DNA from 2 places in the Candidatus Villigracilis saccharophilus genome. Region 1 is predicted to be linked to the other one. Evidence: a T-box and tRNA genes for the amino acid it is inferred to sense, from the RefSeq annotation. Region 1 holds a T-box; the other holds one or more tRNA genes.

Region 1 (4,417 bases):
TTCTAATCCACAGCCGTTCGATTATTTTGCTTGGAGTCTTTGGCGCGGCGTGGGTATTATCTTATCAATTGCGGGGTAACCGAAAACTGCTTCTCATGATAGGCATGGCCGTGCTGCTGGGTACGGCTGTTGTGTTGATGGATAAGAATAAAACATTTGGACCTGTCTTTGAGCCGTACCGCATCTGGATCACGCTTCTGGTCATGCTTCTCTCTGTTTCTGCTGCCCGGTCGTTTTCCCGCCTGATATCTTTCTCGATCCTTGCCCTGTTTGGGATGCTTGCAATGTCATTGATCCCTATCGCAAATGCATACACCTTGTTGGACAGGCCGCTTGTGGAAATGATCCTGTTTTTACCGCTGGCATTCCTTGGCGGAGTGGGGGCTTCACGCCTGCCAAAGGCTGCCATGCTTTTATTCGCTGTGATCATTATCTTTAATGCATTCACCCGCTACAACTTCTCCCCATCAGATTGTTGTCAACTGGTTGCACGGGATGACAGCATCGCTTTGGATTGGATGGATCGGCAGCTGCCCGCTGATGCGCGTATCGTCATCGCCGGCGCGGACCTGAACATTGATTCATTCAGCGCGCCCATGCAGGGCACAGGCACAGATGCAGGAATTTGGATCATGCCATTAAGCGGACGCGTAGTTACAAGCCTGCCATATTTCACAGATTTCGGATCACAGGAAATTTATCAATCCCTTTGCCAGCGGCAAGTGACGCATATCTACGTCGGTTCGAGACCGCAAAGTTTTCAAACGGATTTTTTTCAGGCAAGATCTGCGTGGTATGAAGTGATCTTTCATCTGCCGGGCACGCAGATCGTAAGGGTGCTTGGTTGCGGTGTTGAATAAAAACATCCCATGCGCCTTGTTGTGCATGGGATGTTTTTATGCTTATCAGCCCGCTTGATCAGGGGAAGTAAAAATCCACAGCCAGCGGGGAGTGATCCGAAGCCGTCCTTAAAGTATTCTTTGTGACGAGGGGTTCCTTATTCGGACTGGGAAGTTTATAAACTTGAAACGCAAGCATTGGCTGAGTCGTCCATATATGGTCAACCCTGCTGACGTCGGTGAAAAATGACCAGCCAGCTGCTTCGAGCAAAGGCGGGCACGCCACTTGATTTAAGGGATAACCCAATTCAATACCAGGAGGAGGCATGGTCATGTCGCCCAATAAAATGGCCGCACTTTCCGCAAAAGGCTGAATAACCTTGACCAGGTTTTCAACATTTTGACAGCCAACCTCATCAAAGTTAGGATTGATCTGTGTGGCAAACACCTGGACAGAGCCTCCATCTGGAGTAGCAACTTCTGCGCGGATAAGACAATTCTGCACATCCGCATAAGTTTCTGAGTCCTTTATTTCAAGTTTTGAAAAAAGTATCACATCATACGTATTGCCGTTCTTATCCAGCGTTGGGGAAGCAGACTGGCATGAAATATACTCCATGCCAAGATCATTGGCAGCTTGATTGGCAATTGCGAAATCATTCAACTGCCAGCCGTTCGCTTCCTGGATCGCAAGAACATCCGGGTTGTAGGCTTGTAGAATGGACGTAATCAAGGGCAGCTTTTCCAATCCACCGCCTTCGATGTTGTAGGTCATAAAACGAACCGCGCCTTCATGGATTTGAAGAGCAGATGCGGTTGCAGTAAGAAAATCTGCGGCGGGGATGGTCGCGGTCACGTAAGGCGTCGTGGTTGGGATAAATCTTGTGGGGGTATCCTCGATGATCCTTGCTCCTTCGGGGATCTTGTTGGAGGTCCCGCAGGCTTGCATGATGATCAATGTTAGTGGGATGAACAACCCTAATACGATCCGTTTTCTGATCTGCCCCTCTGTTTTTATTTTATTTGAACTCATACTTTTTTTCTCCTCATTTCCTCTGTATGCTATTTACGCAGCGGTCTGCGCCCTTTGGGATGGCCTATTATAAAAGATTACAGCTGTTTGCAAAGTTTTTTGGATTCATATTCCTTCCAGCCAGATCTTTATAAAAAGCGGCTGGATTTAGGAAATACAGATACTCACTTGCTGTTTACCTCATAAGATCATGCATAATATCATATGGATCTATTTGAGGGGGGCATATCGCCTTCATCGGCTTGATCCATTTTTAGCGGCTTGTCTTGATTGATCAGTTTGATCAAATAAAGGGATTGTCAATTTTTGCCACACCCGCTATAATGGCAATCCTTCGGGCGGGTAGCTCAGTTGGTTAGAGCACTGCGTTGACATCGCAGAGGTCGTAGGTTCGAGCCCTATTCCGCCCACAAGGTCAGTACGTAGTGACCAGTAATAATAGAAACGCAATGACCAAGATGAGTAAGTGAAGTTGTTCTGACAGAGAGAAGGTGCGATTGTTGAGAGCGTCTTCCAGAAACGATCACTGAAAACCACTTGAGAGCGTGAGGCAGAAAGCTTATAGCGATTATGCGGAACGGTTGGCTCCGTTATCAGCCTAAGAGATGAGTTGCAAGACTCAAATCGGGTGGAACTGCGTGAATGAAATTCTCGCCCCGTTATTGGGTGAGAATTTTTTGTTTGTTGGTGGAGTCGAAAATTGATAGATTTTCGATGTCAACGTCGGAATGCGTTGGAGTTCAAAAAAGGAGTAGAAAATGGCACTACAAACAGAACGTTACGAAGATACACAATTGTATAAGATCCGCCACTCTGCGGCGCATGTAATGGCGCAAGCTGTTCTGGAGATCTTCCCGGATGGAAAAGTGACCATCGGCCCGCCTGTGGAAAATGGCTTTTATTATGATTTTGATCTGCCGCGCAATCTCACTCCTGAAGATCTCGAGCAGATTGAAAAACGCATGCGGCAGATCGTGCAGGTCAAGCATGAATTCAAGAAGACCGTCATTTCCGCGGAGGAGGCGAAAAAGATTTTTGCTGACCAGCCTTACAAGTTGGAATTGATCGAAGGCCTTGAGAAAGGCGGCAAGGATGAATACGGTAATCCGCTGGATGGGCCGCCTGATATTTCCATCTATCAGCAGGATACATTCACAGACCTGTGCCGCGGTCCGCATGTACAAAGCACAAAAGAGATTCGGCAGGACGCGTTTAAATTAATGACGATCGCGGGCGCGTATTGGCGCGGCGATGAAAACAACAAGATGCTTCAGCGTATTTATGGCACAGCCTGGGAAACCAAGGAACAGTTGAAGGATTATCTGAATCAACTGGAAGAAGCCAAGAAGCGCGATCATCGCAAACTTGGCAAGGAACTTGAGATATTCATCTTCGATGATGAGGTCGGTCCCGGCTTGCCGCTCTGGCTGCCCAACGGAGGCGTGATGATCGAGGAACTCGAAAAACTCGCCAAGGATATGGAAGATAAGGCTGGCTATTTGCGCGTCAAAACGCCGATTCTCACAAAGGAAGATCTCTTTGTACGTTCAGGTCACCTGCCTTATTATGCCGAGAGCATGTACCCGCCGATGGAAATCGAAGGCGTAAAGTATTACGTCAAGCCAATGAACTGCCCGATGCACCACAAAATTTTTGGTTCGAAGGGACGTTCTTACCGTGACCTGCCTGTGCGCCTCGCTGAATATGGTACGTGCTATCGTTATGAAAAATCAGGTGAGTTATTTGGTTTAATGCGCGTGCGCTCGATGCAGATGAACGATGCTCACATCTACTGCTCGGAGGAACAATTCGAACAGGAGTTCATGGGTGTGGTAGCGCTATATCGTAAGTATTTTGAACTGTTCGGGATCGAGAAGTACGTGATGCGCCTGTCCCTGCACAGCAAGGCGGGACTGGGCAAAAAATATGTGGACAACGAGCGCCTATGGCTCAAGACGGAAGAGATGGTGCGCCGCGCGATGGATAACGGCGGCGTGCCGTACGTGGAACGCGAAGACGAAGCTGCATTCTACGGTCCAAAAATTGATGTACAAGTTTGGTCAGCCATTGGGCGCGAATTTTCGCTGATGACGAATCAAGTGGACTTTGCAGTACCAGAACGCTTTGATTTGAAATTCACGAACAAGGAAGGCGCGGATGAAATTCCACTGTGCATTCATCGTGCGCCGCTCTCCACACATGAACGAATGGTTGGTTTCCTGCTCGAGCATTATGCAGGCAATTTCCCGGTCTGGCTCTCGCCTGAACAGGTGCGAGTCATCTCGATCACGGATGCGCAGAATGAATATGCAGAAAGCATCGCGAAGCAATTACGCGAAAGCGGAATCCGTGCCCACGCAGACCTATCTTCACAGCGCATGAATGCCAAGATCCGTCAGGCACAGTTGATGAAGGTGCCGTATATGATCGTGGTCGGTGATAACGAAATGCAGGCTGGACAAGTCTCACTCCGTGTGCGCGACGGAAGTCAGCAGAATAATATTTCATTGGCTGAGTTTACAGATCGCGCGAAAGATAAGGTCAC
Region 2 (4,417 bases), on a different contig from region 1:
CGGGTCCATAACCTAATTTATGAATCTTTCCACCGGGGTTGACCTTGTTGAGGTTGCGCGTATTCGTGATGCGATCGATCGTCATGGGGAACGATTTGTTGCGCGCATTTTCACTGAACTGGAACAGCAGGATTGCAAAGGCAGGTTGGAATCTCTGGCTGCAAGGTTCGCGGCAAAAGAAGCGGTCGCCAAAGCTTTGGGCTGCGGAATTGGCGATGTGAGCTGGCTTGAGATAGAAGTGGTCGGTGACGAGAATCACGCGCCGCATTTGTACCTGCATGGAGCGGGTCAGAACCTGGCGATGAAACTGGGTCTGTCAAATTGGTCGGTGAGTTTGAGCCATACGGCGACGCATGCGATTGCATTTGTTGTGGCAATTGGGGAGTAGTAAAAAAATCCGCGCACTTGTTTGGCGGGCATTGTCCGATGATCATGCAATATCGTAATTAAAATAAGAACATCCTGCGAATACTGGTCGCAGGATGTTAGCTGAAACAAGAGAGATCTGGAATCCTAAGATCAACTCTCTTTTATTTTTGATCTTCAATGCCGATCCATAGGTGTCCGGGCATGATTGGTTGGAAAGGGCGGATGGTGAGTTTGCCCAATTGAAATTGTCTTTGACCGCTATCCAGCATGCTTGGATGAACAAGGCAGATATCCGGGGTACCCCAAATTTCTTTTTATAATACTCCATGGCTTTTGGATCTTTACACTCAAAGTAGTCTTAGGATCATTATCAAACCATAACATTCCAGTGTGCATGATGTTTTTCCTTTTATTGATCCAGGACGGAATCCAGAAACTCAGCCAGTTACTTCCTTCCCGCATGACAAATTGCGAGCCGGCAGTCAGGTCATTGAGGTTTTGTTAGAACCGCCTGTCAGTAAATTTGGACTCGGTTGAATCAAATATCCTTCCAAATAACCGGGTGCGGAAGAATTCCAGCCAAAGGTTGATATGCCTTGCGCGGCTTGGATTGATCGTGACGATCGGCCATACCCGGCGGCTGGGTCCGCGCAGTAAAAGCCAGCGCAAACTTTGTTCGGCTTGTTGATTTAGTTTTGTTAAGGCTTCCAGATCATCTATCAGAAGCAATACGGATTGTTGATCCCCTTTGTTGTTATGCGCCCAGGTCACAAGCGAGTACAATAGGTCTTGTGTTGTTGGGTCTTGTGTAGAGTAAATGCCCGCGTTGTTCTGTTTTGAATAAATGTCATCCCATTCCTTTGGATATTGGGTGATGACACTGTATTGAACGTCCGAAGGCGAATGCATCTGCTCAGTGGCAGTGGCTATGGCTTGCAGGAGCGTGGTTTTTCCACTGGCCTGATCTCCGCTAATGAGAATGGGACCTGGGATGGGATCGTATAGATTTAATAGCACGGGCAATCCATCTTCTGCGAGGCCGAGGAATACCGCTTCCGGGGGCAGGGGGATGCGTTCGCAATGACCGATCTTAAATTAGGTAGACCAGGCGCGGGCGGAGTGTGATGCGCTTGTTCTTCTTCGGCAAGTTCAGCTAATGCATCGATCATCAAGGAAAATTGATTGAGTTTGCTCATATTAGAACACCTGTTCTAATATTACTTCCAACAGTTTTTCTTGTCAAGGTTTGAGTTTTTATTTATTTGGATATTAATAATGATAGCGTGTTTATCTTGACGCTGGGCGTTGTTTTGGTATAATCCGCCTGCTTAATCACTTGCCGACGTAGCTCAATTGGCAGAGCACCCGCCTTGTAAGCGGGAGGTTACGAGTTCAATTCTCGTCGTCGGCTCTGCGGTTGTTGACTGTAGAAGTTGTCGGTTGGTGATCAGCAAAAATAATTTATCCCGGGCGGTTACCCAAGTGGCCAAAGGGGACTGACTGTAAATCAGTTGTCAGAAGACTTCGGAGGTTCGAATCCTTCACCGCCCACTACCGAAAGATTTTCGGTCAGCACGTTAAGCCCTCATAGCTCAGTTGGCAGAGCACACCCTTGGTAAGGGTGAGGTCACGAGTTCGAGTCTCGTTGAGGGCTCAGTTGCTGAAAAGCATTCTTGTCTAATATATAAAAAGGAGTTATTCAAATGGCGAAGGTAAAATTTGACCGCAGCAAACCGCATCTGAATGTAGGGACCATGGGTCACATTGATCATGGGAAAACGACATTGACAGCGGCGATCACCAAAGTAGCCGGATTTTCAGGGCAGGCTGACTTCCGTGCGTACGATCAAATTGATAACGCACCGGAAGAAAAAGCGCGCGGGATCACGATCAACATCGCGCACGTGGAATACCAAACAGACAAGCGCCATTACGCGCATGTGGACATGCCAGGTCATCGTGACTATATCAAGAACATGATCACGGGAGCGGCGCAGGTGGATGGAGCCATTCTCGTAGTGGCCGCACCCGATGGTCCGATGCCCCAGACCCGCGAGCACGTTCTGCTAGCCCGTCAGGTGGAAGTCCCATCCATCGTCATCTTCCTGAACAAAGTGGATATGATGGACGACCCCGAGTTGCTCGAACTGGTGGAACTGGAACTGCGTGAACTGCTGACCGCCCAGGGCTTCCCCGGCGACACGACACCGATCGTGCGCGGATCAGCTAAACTGGCATTGGAAAGCACCAGCATGGATAAGAATGCACCCGAATATGCATGTATCCATGAGTTGTTGCGAGTGGTGGATGAGTACATCCCCGAGCCGAAACGCGATACCGACAAGCCGTTCATGATGTCAGTGGAAGACGTATTCTCGATCAAGGGACGCGGAACGGTGGTAACCGGACGTATCGACCGCGGCATCATCAAGATCGGGGAACCGATCGAGATCATCGGGCTGCGTGAAACGAAGAGCACCGTCTGTACGGGCGTGGAAATGTTCCACAAGCAGTTGGATGAAGGCATGGCCGGAGACAACGTGGGCTTGTTGCTGCGCGGAATTGAACGAGAAGATGTGGAGCGAGGTCAAGTGTTGGCCAAGCCGAAATCGATCACACCGCACAAGAAGTTTTTGGCGGAAGTGTACGTGTTGAAGAAGGAAGAAGGCGGACGCCACAAAGCGTTCTTTAGCGGCTACCGACCGCAGTTCTACATCCGCACGATGGATGTAACGGGCGACATCACGCTGCCGGAAGGCGTGGAGATGGTGATGCCCGGAGACAACGTCAACCTGACGGTTGAGTTGATTGTTCCTGTTGCGCTTGAACAGGGTTCCAAGTTCGCCATTCGTGAAGGCGGTCTGACCGTCGGCGCGGGTGTCGTTACCAAGATCATTGAATAAAAAGAAAGCAAGGTAGTAAAAGATGGCTTCCAAGAAAAAAGATGTCCGCCCCGTGATTACGCTCCAGTGCAATGACTGCAAAGAGCGCAATTACACCACTGAGAAGAATCGTCGTAATGATCCCAATCGGTTGGAGTTCAACAAATACTGCTCTCGCTGCCGTAAGCACACACAGCACCGCGAGACCAAGTAGTAGATGATATAGAAATGGTGGGGTATAATCTACCCCACCAATATTTAGGCCAGTGGCTCAATTGGCAGAGCACTCGTCTCCAACACGAGCGGTTGTGGGTTCGATTCCTACCTGGCCTGCCTGTGGCAAACGCCGCGTTATGCGGCGTTTTAGCCGTAAAAATTAAGAAGGAGTATTGCCTTGGCTGAGAAAGAGAAGAAGAAAGTCAAGAAAAGCGAAAACGCCATCCAGCGTTATTTCCGTGAGACCACGGGTGAACTTCGCAAAGTAAGCTGGCCGACCATGCCTGAAGCAAGACGCCTTACGTGGCTTGTTCTTGTGGTGATGGTGATCGTAGGTGCATTTCTTGCAACTATCGATCTTCTATCCAGCAACTTGATGAATTTGATTTTAGGTATTTAATTTCGAATTGAGGATCTGATGGATTTACCGGAACCACAAGAGCAGTTAGAACAGGAACCGATGGGTGAACAGGCCGAGGAGCAGTCCGCTCCTGCGGATGTAGCTCCTGTCGCTTCTTCTTCGAGACGGAAGCCTGCCCGTCGTTCCGAGACGCAGATTCCCGCCGATCTGCCTTCTGTTGAAGTGACAGTCGAAGGTCCCGCCTGGTATGTGATTCACTGTTATTCAGGATATGAGAATAAGGTGCGTCATAATCTTGAGCAGCGTATTGAAACCATGGGTATGAAAGACAAGATCTTTGATGTGGTCATCCCGACTCAGGAAGAGATCGAAGTCAAGGATGGCAAGCGTAAAACGGTGGAACGCCACATCTTCCCGGGATATGTGCTTGTGAATCTCGCCCTTTCGGAAGAATCCTGGTATGTGGTCCGCAATACCCCAGGTGTAACCGGCTTCGTTGGGATGGGAAACAACCCGACACCATTACGCCCTGAAGAAGTGGCTCAGATCGTGAAGCGTATGGAAGCTGAAGCGCCCACAGTCAAGGTCA

What was found. A T-box is a leader RNA that pairs with one kind of tRNA and senses whether it is charged. The one in region 1 lies ahead of thrS (threonine--tRNA ligase), so its partner is inferred to be a tRNA-Thr.
Region 2: it has a tRNA-Thr gene. The T-box ahead of thrS (threonine--tRNA ligase) is inferred to sense a tRNA for this amino acid. The anticodon was not compared.

The regions. Positions count from the first base shown of each region.
Region 1 covers NZ_JADJSO010000082.1:128,146-132,562, reverse strand. The annotation lists gene IPL17_RS26280 (hypothetical protein) at 1-860, shown strand, start outside; gene IPL17_RS26275 (endonuclease/exonuclease/phosphatase family protein) at 919-1,872, opposite strand; tRNA gene IPL17_RS26270 (tRNA-Val) at 2,209-2,282, shown strand; T-box leader at 2,313-2,534, shown strand; gene thrS (threonine--tRNA ligase) at 2,631-4,417, shown strand, end outside.
Region 2 covers NZ_JADJSO010000075.1:12,898-17,314, reverse strand. The annotation lists gene acpS (holo-ACP synthase) at 20-388, shown strand; gene IPL17_RS23645 (NACHT domain-containing protein) at 871-1,386, opposite strand; gene IPL17_RS23640 (hypothetical protein) at 1,377-1,565, opposite strand; tRNA gene IPL17_RS23635 (tRNA-Thr) at 1,708-1,780, shown strand; tRNA gene IPL17_RS23630 (tRNA-Tyr) at 1,838-1,920, shown strand; tRNA gene IPL17_RS23625 (tRNA-Thr) at 1,951-2,023, shown strand; gene tuf (elongation factor Tu) at 2,073-3,272, shown strand; gene rpmG (50S ribosomal protein L33) at 3,295-3,465, shown strand; tRNA gene IPL17_RS23610 (tRNA-Trp) at 3,512-3,584, shown strand; gene secE (preprotein translocase subunit SecE) at 3,646-3,867, shown strand; gene nusG (transcription termination/antitermination protein NusG) at 3,886-4,417, shown strand, end outside.